DNA from 3 places in the Desulforamulus aquiferis genome. Region 1 is predicted to be linked to each of the others. Evidence: riboswitches for the same ligand, from Rfam matches in the RefSeq annotation. Region 1 holds a riboswitch; each other region holds the start of a gene.
What was found. Region 1 has a riboswitch for cyclic di-AMP ahead of P6N53_RS14560 (potassium channel family protein). Riboswitches for the same ligand answer to the same signal wherever they lie in the genome.
Positions count from the first base shown of each region.

Region 1 (3,279 bases):
TCTGTTAGATAAAATTCTGAGTCATAGTAACCAGGTTGGTGAACCTGTACATCATCAAATGATGAATTTTGATGCCCTTTCAGCTCTAATCCGAGTATTAGATTTTTGTGCCAGGGAGGGCGTTGCTTTATCAGAATTATTGTCGGAAATACCTGAGTTTTATCTGCAGAAGAAAGAGGTTGAAGTGCCGTGGGAAGCTAAAGGCCGTGTGATAAGGAGACTTATTGAAGAACAGGCGGATAAAATGGAATTGCTGGACGGGGTAAAAGTGTATCACCCCCATGGCTGGGCGTTGGTGCTACCGGATCCAGAGGAGCCAATTTGTCGAGTTTTCACTGAGGGTATATCCATGGAGGTTGCAGAGGAATTAACAGACCTATATGCCCAAAAAATCAATCAAATAGCCAGAGCCTGACCTTTTGGTTAGGCTCTTTGCCTTATTTGAAAGGGAAAATCGTATCATTGTCGAATAGATAAGTGAATTATCCAGGAAGAGAGGGGTTGTATTTCTTGCGGGGGCTTTATCAAGATGATCCCTATTTGTTGCAGTTTAGGTCTAAAGTTACAGGAAGCATTGCTGAGGAAGAAAAGACCGGAATCTTAATCGAAAATACTGTGTTTTACCCAGAGGGTGGTGGTCAACCATCGGATCAAGGAAATTTGGTCTGTGCTCGTCGATCCTACGAGGTATTACATGTTGAAGAAAGAAATGGCCAAATTATCCACTGGATTGCCGGTACAGCCATGCCTTCTTTGGGAACTGAGGTATTAATGACGGTAGATGCGGAAAGACGCAGGGATCATATGCAGCAGCATCATGGCCAACATATTATTTCTGCTATTTTTGAGCAGCAGTATGGCTTTGAAACAATTGGCTTTCATTTAGGACAAGAAACTTGTACCATTGATCTAAAAACCTCGAATCTATCGCCAGAGCTTTTAAAAGAGGCGGAGATAGAGGCTAACAACATAGTTATGGAAAATTTACCAGTAAAGACCGAGTATTACCGAAGAGATCAGCTAGCCCCGGAGCTGATGGCAAAGCTTCCTTCGGAACAGACGGAAGTCCGCCTCGTTATTATACCCGGTATAGATGAAAATGCCTGCTGTGGTACTCACCCTAGATATACCGGTGAGGTTGGACCCATAAAACTACTGAAGACTGAAAAGGTGAGGACTCATGTGAGACTCCACTTCATATGCGGCCTAAGGGCGGTCATTTGGATGCAAGGGACAGCAAACCTGCTGAAAGATTTAGAAGATGCCGTTGGTGCAGCGGGAAGCGAGGCTGTCACAAGAATAAACAAACGGGAGCAGGAAATTAAACAGTTCCAAAGGGAGCGCAAAGAGCTATTAAAATTCAAATATCAAGCTATTGCCGGAGAACTAAGGAATAAAGCCCAAAGGATAAATGACGTTACATTAATAATTCAGCATATTGATGATGCAGATATGGATATGCTTCGAGGATTAGCTTGTTCCTTGAATCTAGAGAACCAGGTGACGATATTAGCCGGAGGCCAGGGACCTTTTAATGTCGTTTTCGCCTGCGGTCAAAGTACTCCCGTTCCGGCCAGCAAATTGGCAGAACATATTTGGCCTTTACTAAAGGGAAAGGGTGGCGGAAGCTCCGGTTTTGTTCAGGGGGCGGCACAGGAACTGCCCCTTGACCGGCTTACGGAAGAAGTAATACATTTAATAAAGAATAGTTAAATTAGGATAGGGCCTTTAGCTTAAGTATTTATCAAATATTATAAAAAAAAGATGTACAACTTTAAACAATAGGAGTAATATTTACTTGTAACAACTAAAAATTAGCGCTGAATTCATTTGAAGCGGGGGAACCACTTTTTTGGGGTGAATCCATATTTGGTAGGGTTAAGCTTCAACCCGAATCCGTCAGCTAACCTCGTAAGCGTAGAAGTGCTGTTCCATATTATTAATGGGATTTCTTTGCAATGCATAAACTAACGGCACATGTGTCGTTAGTTTTTTTATGAGAAGGAGATTGTAAATGAAACAATTTGCAATTATTGGATTAGGTAGATTTGGCACAAGTGTTGCTACAACCTTAATAAATATGGGTTATGAGGTTCTAGGAATTGATGTTAATGAAGAAAGAGTTAACGAATTAGGGGATAAGTTAACACAAGCGGTGAAGGTTGATGCTATAGATGAACCTGTTTTAAAAGCCCTTGGCATTAGAAATTTTGATGTGGTAGTCGTTGCCATAGGAAAGAATATCCAAGCAAACATACTAGTCTCAGTAATGCTAAAAGAAATGGGTGTAAACAAGGTAGTAGCTAAGGCACAGACTGATTTGCATGGTAAAGTGCTAGAGCGTGTAGGGGTGGATAAAGTAGTATACCCTGAACGGGATATGGGTATAAAAGTCGCCCAGGCCCTTGTTTCTAAGAACATAATGGATCAGATTGCGCTCTCCCCGGAGCATAGTTTGGTGGAGATGGCTGTGCCGCCTGATTTTATTAATAAATCCCTTGAGAAGTCAAATGCCCGACAAAAATATGGAGTAAGTATCTTAGCCATTCGCAGGGGAGTAGAGATCATTATTTCACCACACCCCAGTCAAGTAATGCTGGAGGGCGATATCCTGGTGGTTATTGGTAAGAATGAAAAGCTTCAAAAGTTTGAAACTATTGATATTTAGAAGCCCTTTGGAGGCAAAATGATGGCATTTTCAAAAAAAATCAACCCTCCCTTCCTCATCATTATTGGCTTTGCAATAATAATATTTTTGGGAACCCTTTTATTGTCATTACCTATAGCGTCGTCCACCGGTGAAAGCCTTGGATTTTTAGATTCGCTATTTACTGCAACTTCAGCTGTATGTGTAACTGGGCTGGTTGTTTTTGACACTGGTTCAGACTATACTTTGTTTGGTCAAATTATTATTATGATTTTAATTCAACTAGGCGGCTTGGGGTTTATGACCTTCGGGGTTACTACAGCAGTTCTATTAGGGAAAAAAATAGGTTTAAGAGAAAGGCTGTTAATTCAAGAATCAACTCATTCTATGTCAAATTCTGGATTAGTAAGACTAGCATTAAATATATTATTTATTTCCTTACTTTTTGAATCAATTGCTACATTGATTTTAACAATAAACTGGTATGAAGAAATGGGACCTTTGAAGTCATTTTATTATGCATTGTTTCATGCAGTGTCGGCATTTAACAATGCTGGTTTTGCACTATGGCCGGATAGTTTAACACGCTACATGGGAGATCCCATTGTCAATGTAGTAATAAGTAGTTTATT
Region 1 covers NZ_JARPTC010000021.1:176,164-179,442, forward strand. Annotated here, with positions in the region: gene P6N53_RS14550 (mannose-1-phosphate guanyltransferase) at 1-415, shown strand, start outside; gene P6N53_RS14555 (alanyl-tRNA editing protein) at 502-1,713, shown strand; cyclic di-AMP (ydaO/yuaA leader) riboswitch at 1,809-1,933, shown strand; gene P6N53_RS14560 (potassium channel family protein) at 2,015-2,668, shown strand; gene P6N53_RS14565 (TrkH family potassium uptake protein) at 2,690-3,279, shown strand, end outside.

Region 2 (3,279 bases), on a different contig from region 1:
TTCCTCAGTTACCCTTACAGTAACCATTATTACCGCAGCAACATCCCAATCATCGGCACATTTGGGGTCTCTGGTCAGGCTCACATCCTCTACTACAATGTCAACTTCAACTTCCATGCCCGGTCTGGCACCTGGAACATCAACAAAGTCGGTAAAGTCTAGTTCCTCATGAAAGGTGTGAACAGACTGATCCTTCTTAAAGGCCTCGTACATAACTTCCAGCTTTAAAACGCCCTCAACAACTACCTTGTTGGGAATTATGTTTACTTTTTTAAGCCTTCCTACTGCATAGGTTGAAAGGACCCTGTCAACCTCTGGCTTAGCTTCTGGTACAGAGATAGTACCACGCACTATGGTCTGCTCAGTATTTTCAGCGACTACCTCTTGCACCCTGAGCTTCTCTGTTCTCAGCGGCATGGTTGTGGCTCTTTCATAGGTGCGTGATTTGCGGTACCGCGACTTAGACAGTTTCTTCATGGCCATTTATCGTAGCCTCCTTTCAGAATATCTCCTTAATATATATATTGGATTGGCTGGAGAAATGTGCTGAAAATGTGGTCAATCCTTAAGAAAAAGCAAAAAAACAGGAGGAAATATATCCTCCTGCTACCTTATTGTGGTAATTCTTTTCATTTTCCTATTGCTTGCTTGTCTATCCTTGTTATCTAGTCCTTTATATCTCGTTACCTACGGGCAAACATTTGTACCCAGATATAACCATAGCCATTGTAACTTTGGGTAATCCCTACACCCAGTTCATTAAAGTTGGCGTTTAGAATATTGGCCCTGTGTCCAGGGCTGTTCATCCAATCCTTCATCACCTGCTCAGCGGTCCTCTGTCCCATGGCGATATTTTCACCTGCAGCAGTATAGCTTATCCCATATTTTCTCATCATATCAAAGGGTGAGCCATAAGTAGGAGATGTATGGGAAAAGTATTTCTTCTGCAGCATGTCCTGGGCTTTTAGCTGTGCAACCTGGGTTAAATCCTGTTTAGCCACCACGGGCTTTAATCCTTGCTTTGCCCTTTCTACATTCACCAAATCTACCACCTGCTTCTGAAGATCCGTCATAAAAGACTCAGAGGGGGCTGGCTGGGGCGCTGGCTCTGGTGTTGGTGTTGGTGTTGGTGTTGGTGTTGGTGTTGGCTGTGGAGTTGGCTTAGGCGCTGGTTGAGGCGCCGGCTGTACCTGGACATTTTTCTTGGCAGCTAGAAGCTGTACGCATAGCAAACCATTTTTAGTATCAGTAATAACTAACCCTATGCTGTTATACTTGCTATTTAATAGGGACTGACTTGCATACTTTGCTAGTTGCTTATCAACAAGGGTTTTTACGTCTGCGCCGCTAACCATTGTTTGTCCAAGGGAGCTATAGCCACCGTTTACTGCAATCTGATATAGCATAGATTGCCCAGGAATTTGACCAGTTGACTGATAAGATTTTAAATTTTTAGCAGCTTGGGCAGATAAATTAGCATCATAAACTAATGCCGGAAGACCTGCTTTGGTTCTGGCCTGGTTAATTTGCTCTACCATTTTGAGTTCGTCTCCTGCAGCGGCCTGGGCAGGCTGAGGGGACATTAGAGGCAACAGAATTGCCAGCAGGAACAAGGTAGCCAAAAACATAGGTGCTTTTCTTAACCGATAATACATTCTTTTCTCTCCTTTTTGCCTCCGGAGTTAGCTGACGGGTTCGGGCAAGGATAACCCTACTTTTGAAAAAGATTCACCCCAGAATCGGTTCCTCCGTACCCAGTTGTCTAGGATTCGGCTTGTTATTAGCTATACCGGTAAATTCCGGTTAAATAGCCTGTCCTTACTATACACAAAAAATGGGTTATCTTACAAAACCCGTAATCCCTGTAAATATTTTATTATGTATGCTGAATAAGGTTATTGTCGAAATTTCTGGTTTTTTACTCACTATTAAACACCTATACCATACATTACCATGAAACAAAAACCCCGGGCTCAACGTCCCGGGGTTTAAGCATATTTTATAGGTCTATGTTTAATTTGTCCAGTACTGTTTTTATGTGGTTAAAAACTGTAACCTTATCTGAACCGGCAAAGAGAAGACCTACTGCTTTATTGCCCTCTGTGAGCACCAGGGAACCACTGTCTCCCCCCTGGGATTTCATATCTGTAATCACCTGGTCAGAAAAATGGGCTGAGTTTTCATCATCAAGTTTAACGTCCAGGGTGACTGCCACAGCCGTTACCTTCCCCCTGGTGATACCGGTCGTGCGGCCACTTTTAACCACCGGCATTCCCGGTTTTGCCTCAGCAATTCCGTTAACTGGCCCCAGTCCAAGGATCTCCTCGGTAATTAAATCCGGACTCATGGGGCGGGCAACGGCGCAATCCACAATATTAGCTGGGCCGCCCCGTTTAAAAAACTTTAAATCATAGCTGGGTCTGATGGCATGCACAAATACATTAGCCAACCTGGCTGCTCCGTTAGCTATGGGACAAGTGGCAGGGGCTTCCCCCTTTTGCATAGGTATATATCGAACCAGTGTTGCTATGCGGTTATCCTTAGTTCCCCCGTCATACTCTCCAGGTTGAAAAACTGGATCTCCTATTGCGGCTCTCCCATCATTTCCACTGGAAGCATTAGCCAGGATATGGTTGTTTGATAAAATTAGTTTTTCCCCATTATTCCTATCCCTTACAACTGCTCCAAAGGTCCCGGCACTAACCCGATAATGGCCAATACTGAGTCCCGGCTGAGCCGGCCTGCTTACTTTCTTTCTATCCACATCCAGCAGCCTTACCTCGCCAATTTCAATAACATCTGTTTCCAGTCCATTAATTTTAAATGGCACTTGCTGCTCCCTGGAAAGGTTTTCCATGGGCTCTTTCTTTTTGACAAAAACAATAATTGCCGGCTGCTCAGTACGGGTCATTCCCACCTGCTTGTGACCGACTCCCACTCCAACCACATTCCTCATGCTTAATAATTTCCACCTGGCACGGTCCAGGGTTTTGATAAACTTATCCATAAAGGAAATCCCTCCCTAAAAAATCCTAGACCATCTTATGCTGGACTTTTAGGAAGGGCTACCCTTTTAAAATTCTGTTTTCGGCACACCAAGACGGTGTTTACCCCTTGTTTCCACTCCTCCTATACCATCAAAACCAGTGATGGTACTGGAAATAATCTCCCTAATGGCAATGGGATCGTGGATTGAGGTATAGGCAATTTTCTCAACAACAAATACTGGGTCGAAGGCATGAATCAAAACCCTTTTAGGCGAACTAGCAAAATTGGCCC
Region 2 covers NZ_JARPTC010000019.1:59,059-62,337, forward strand. Annotated here, with positions in the region: gene P6N53_RS18820 (DUF3794 and LysM peptidoglycan-binding domain-containing protein) at 1-483, opposite strand, end outside; gene P6N53_RS12625 (CAP domain-containing protein) at 684-1,655, opposite strand; cyclic di-AMP (ydaO/yuaA leader) riboswitch at 1,657-1,785, opposite strand; gene P6N53_RS12630 (chymotrypsin family serine protease) at 2,000-3,007, opposite strand; gene yabG (sporulation peptidase YabG) at 3,074-3,279, opposite strand, start outside.
Region 2: linked by a shared signal. The riboswitch ahead of P6N53_RS12625 (CAP domain-containing protein) and the one ahead of P6N53_RS14560 (potassium channel family protein) in region 1 are both predicted to bind cyclic di-AMP.

Region 3 (3,279 bases), on a different contig from region 1:
TCACTAAACCTAGGGCTCATTTATTGGGAATTATAAACTTATTTTAGTTAATTGGTAAATAGTAGAGCCTAACTTAATAGCAAGGATTTATCAATTCAAAACACTTTTACAAAATAAATGCAGGAAGCCTGCAGTAGTTCTTTGTGCCCGTTCAAGGAGAATTTCAACGGTCTTTTCAATAGAAGTAATTTGAGCATTTTCCGAAACTGTGGGTAAATAGATTGACGAAAAAAATGCATTTTCCCTTACCCAATCACTTGCTGAATTAATAATTTTATAAATGCCGCAGGAATTAATTGCGAAGTCTTCATAGTGTTTGCGAGCCCAGTACTCAAAATATTGGTGTCCATTGAAAACAAGACCACTGGCATGATGGGGAACACAAAGGTCCTGCATAATATGGGTGGCTGCTCCCAGGTAAAAAATTGCCTGCTCACGATACCCCCTCCGCCACATCTCAACTGCTCGGTTGAAATAGGACTGACACTCTGTCGGTGCATCCGGGCCATTCCAAAGACCTGCACCTACATGGGGATTGTAATAGTGACTGATGTATTTAAAACCTGTATCACACCAGATGGCACCTTCGTTCAAGGAGTCAACGCCGGATTGTAACAACAAGGCCTCTTTTCGAAGACCATCTCTTTTCAAAATTCCTATGGCCTGTAGGTTGCAGAAACGGTGAGTGTTTCTTTTACGGGGAGGATTTATTACTGCTTTAATTGGCAGGGCTACATTTAACATTAGACGAGTACAGTTCCAGGTAGCCTGGGATAGAGTCATAGATATTCTCCTTAATTTAAAGCAGTGTTTTTCGAAGCAATTTTAATTGTTTCCAAATACATAAAGAATTATTAGAAATATTTACATCTTTATAGAACTTTAGGCAATAAGTGAAATAATTATCTAGTTTTTGCAGGAAAGTGGAAACTTTTGGCGAATTAAATTTATACGATATTAAGAAACGCCTAATTTCTTTTTGGGAAAACGGGGGAACCAATCTTTTGGGGGTGAACTACCTCGGTAGCGGGCTACTTTCGGTCCGAACCCGTCAGCTAACTCCGTAGGCGTAGAAAGCGGGGAAGTGTAGTTGACATTTAGCAAGCGCATCGGGACATGGGTGGTTTTAGTGTCTTTGCCATTAATACTACTGGCGAGTCCGGCAATGGCAGCCCAAGTAACAGTGGAAAAAGGAGATACCCTTTGGTCAATTGCAAATAAGAATGGTACCACAGTGGATGTACTTCAAAATTTAAATAATCTCAGTAGTACAAATCTGCAACCGGGCATGATTCTGGAGCTGCCTGAACAAGCAGCAAACCAGCAATCCTTTAGAACCCTTACTGAAGAGCAGAGACAAGAGCAAGAGCTGGCTTCCAGGGGAATAGTTGACAGAGCACAGGCAGTGTTGGAATATGCTAAAGAATATATTGGGGTAAGATATCGTTCCGGTGGGGATACACCGGCGGGGTTTGATTGTTCCGGTTATGTTAAGTATGTTTTTAAGAATTTTGGTATAGACCTAGTGCACACTGCAGCCGGACAATATAATTCAGGTACTATTATTAAAAAAGAAGAATTACAACCAGGTGATTTAGTATTTTTTAATACCGGTGGTAATGGGATAAACCATTCAGGTATTTATATCGGGGATAATAAATTTATTCATTCTTCTAGTTCCAGAGGAATTAGGATTGACTCAATGAATGACAACTATTGGGGACCTCGATATAGAGGCGCCAATAAAATACTTTAAGCAACAGTTAAACCTCAGGCTTCCTGAGGTTTAACTTATTCATTAAAACGATTAAAGGTGGATTATAGGGCTTATCCTCTGGATTTTTCTGAGATTGTCCAAAACCATATTTTGTAAGTTTGTGCCTTGCTTTTTAGTGTAGCTAAATTGGTTGGAAATATGGTAAACTCCATTAGTAATAAAAATTCAGGAGGATACTATGAAAAAATACACTATTTTGGTAGTCATGATGATCCTTTCTCTTATAGTAGTTGGGTGTGGAAACAGTAAAACTGATCAGGAGGCAGCACCTGTCCTAGTAGAACAAGAACCGTCTCCTGAAAGAGTTAAGGTTGTCCTGTATTTTGCTAATGAGCAGGCTGATGCCCTTGTACCTGTTGAAAGAGAAATTGACAAACCTAATGATATGGTGGTAGCACTCGTTAATGAGCTTGCTAAGCCTGATAAGCTGAACCCGGTGATACCGGAGGGAACAGAATTGATCTACTATCAAAAGGATGGAGATACCATTACCTTAAACTTTAATCAGGCTTTAGCTAATATGCAGGGTAGCACCGGGGAATTCATCGCTGTAAACGCTATTGTTAATACCATTACCCAATTGCCAGAATTTAATAAAGTGCAGTTACTGGTAGAGCGCAGCCCCTTAACAACAGGGCATGCTGTTTATGATAAGCCTTTGGTAAGGGACGAAAGTACCATTAATAAATAAATCACAGCCCTCTGGATGATTTTATCAGTCAGAGGGCTGGGCTATATTTATTTACTTGGATGAACGTTTTGCTAAAATGGTGGAGAGATAGTTTGGCTTAAGAGCCTCCTGGCTTGTTAAATTGTAATGAATTGACTCTTCAGGGTGGCCGCACTTGCTGATCATCACGGCATTATCAGCGAGGTTATTAGTCTGGAGACTTTTAATGATTCCTGGGAAATCCTTTGAAACCTTCATTAAGACCACTGTGTCTGAAATAGCAAGGGCACGGTCTAAATCCTTTCGTTCACAGGTAGCCGGTACAATGGAGATTATATCATTGGTATCTGCAAGGGGAAACCCAAGCCTGCTGGCGGCTGCACAAAAGGACGTGATACCTGGAATTGTTTCTATCTGGGCAGCCTTTTTAGAAAGTAACCTGTATATATAAATATAGGTGCTGTAAAGCATTGGGTCACCAAGGGTTAGGAAGGCTACTTTTTTGCCTAGGTTTAATTGGTTTAATATCTCATTCGAGCTGCTTTCCCAGGCTGTATTTAAGGTTTCCTCCTCGTAAACCATGGGGAAAACCAGTTCCAATATCTCTGCATCAGGTTTTAAATAAGGTGAGGCAATATCCAATGCCAGACTTGACCCCTTTTTTTGAGTTCTTGGCCCTATCACCACATCAATATTTTTTAAGATATTTACAGCTTTAACTGTAATCAGCTCGGGGTCACCGGGACCTACACCAATGCCATATAAAATTCCTTTCATTTCAGCCTCCGATTATAAAAAATACCAAAAATCACTTGTCTTTGGAAATAATACC
Region 3 covers NZ_JARPTC010000004.1:137,375-140,653, reverse strand. Annotated here, with positions in the region: gene P6N53_RS03915 (zinc dependent phospholipase C family protein) at 91-783, opposite strand; cyclic di-AMP (ydaO/yuaA leader) riboswitch at 956-1,086, shown strand; gene P6N53_RS03910 (C40 family peptidase) at 1,130-1,756, shown strand; gene P6N53_RS03905 (GerMN domain-containing protein) at 1,956-2,468, shown strand; gene cobI (precorrin-2 C(20)-methyltransferase) at 2,520-3,224, opposite strand.
Region 3: linked by a shared signal. The riboswitch ahead of P6N53_RS03910 (C40 family peptidase) and the one ahead of P6N53_RS14560 (potassium channel family protein) in region 1 are both predicted to bind cyclic di-AMP.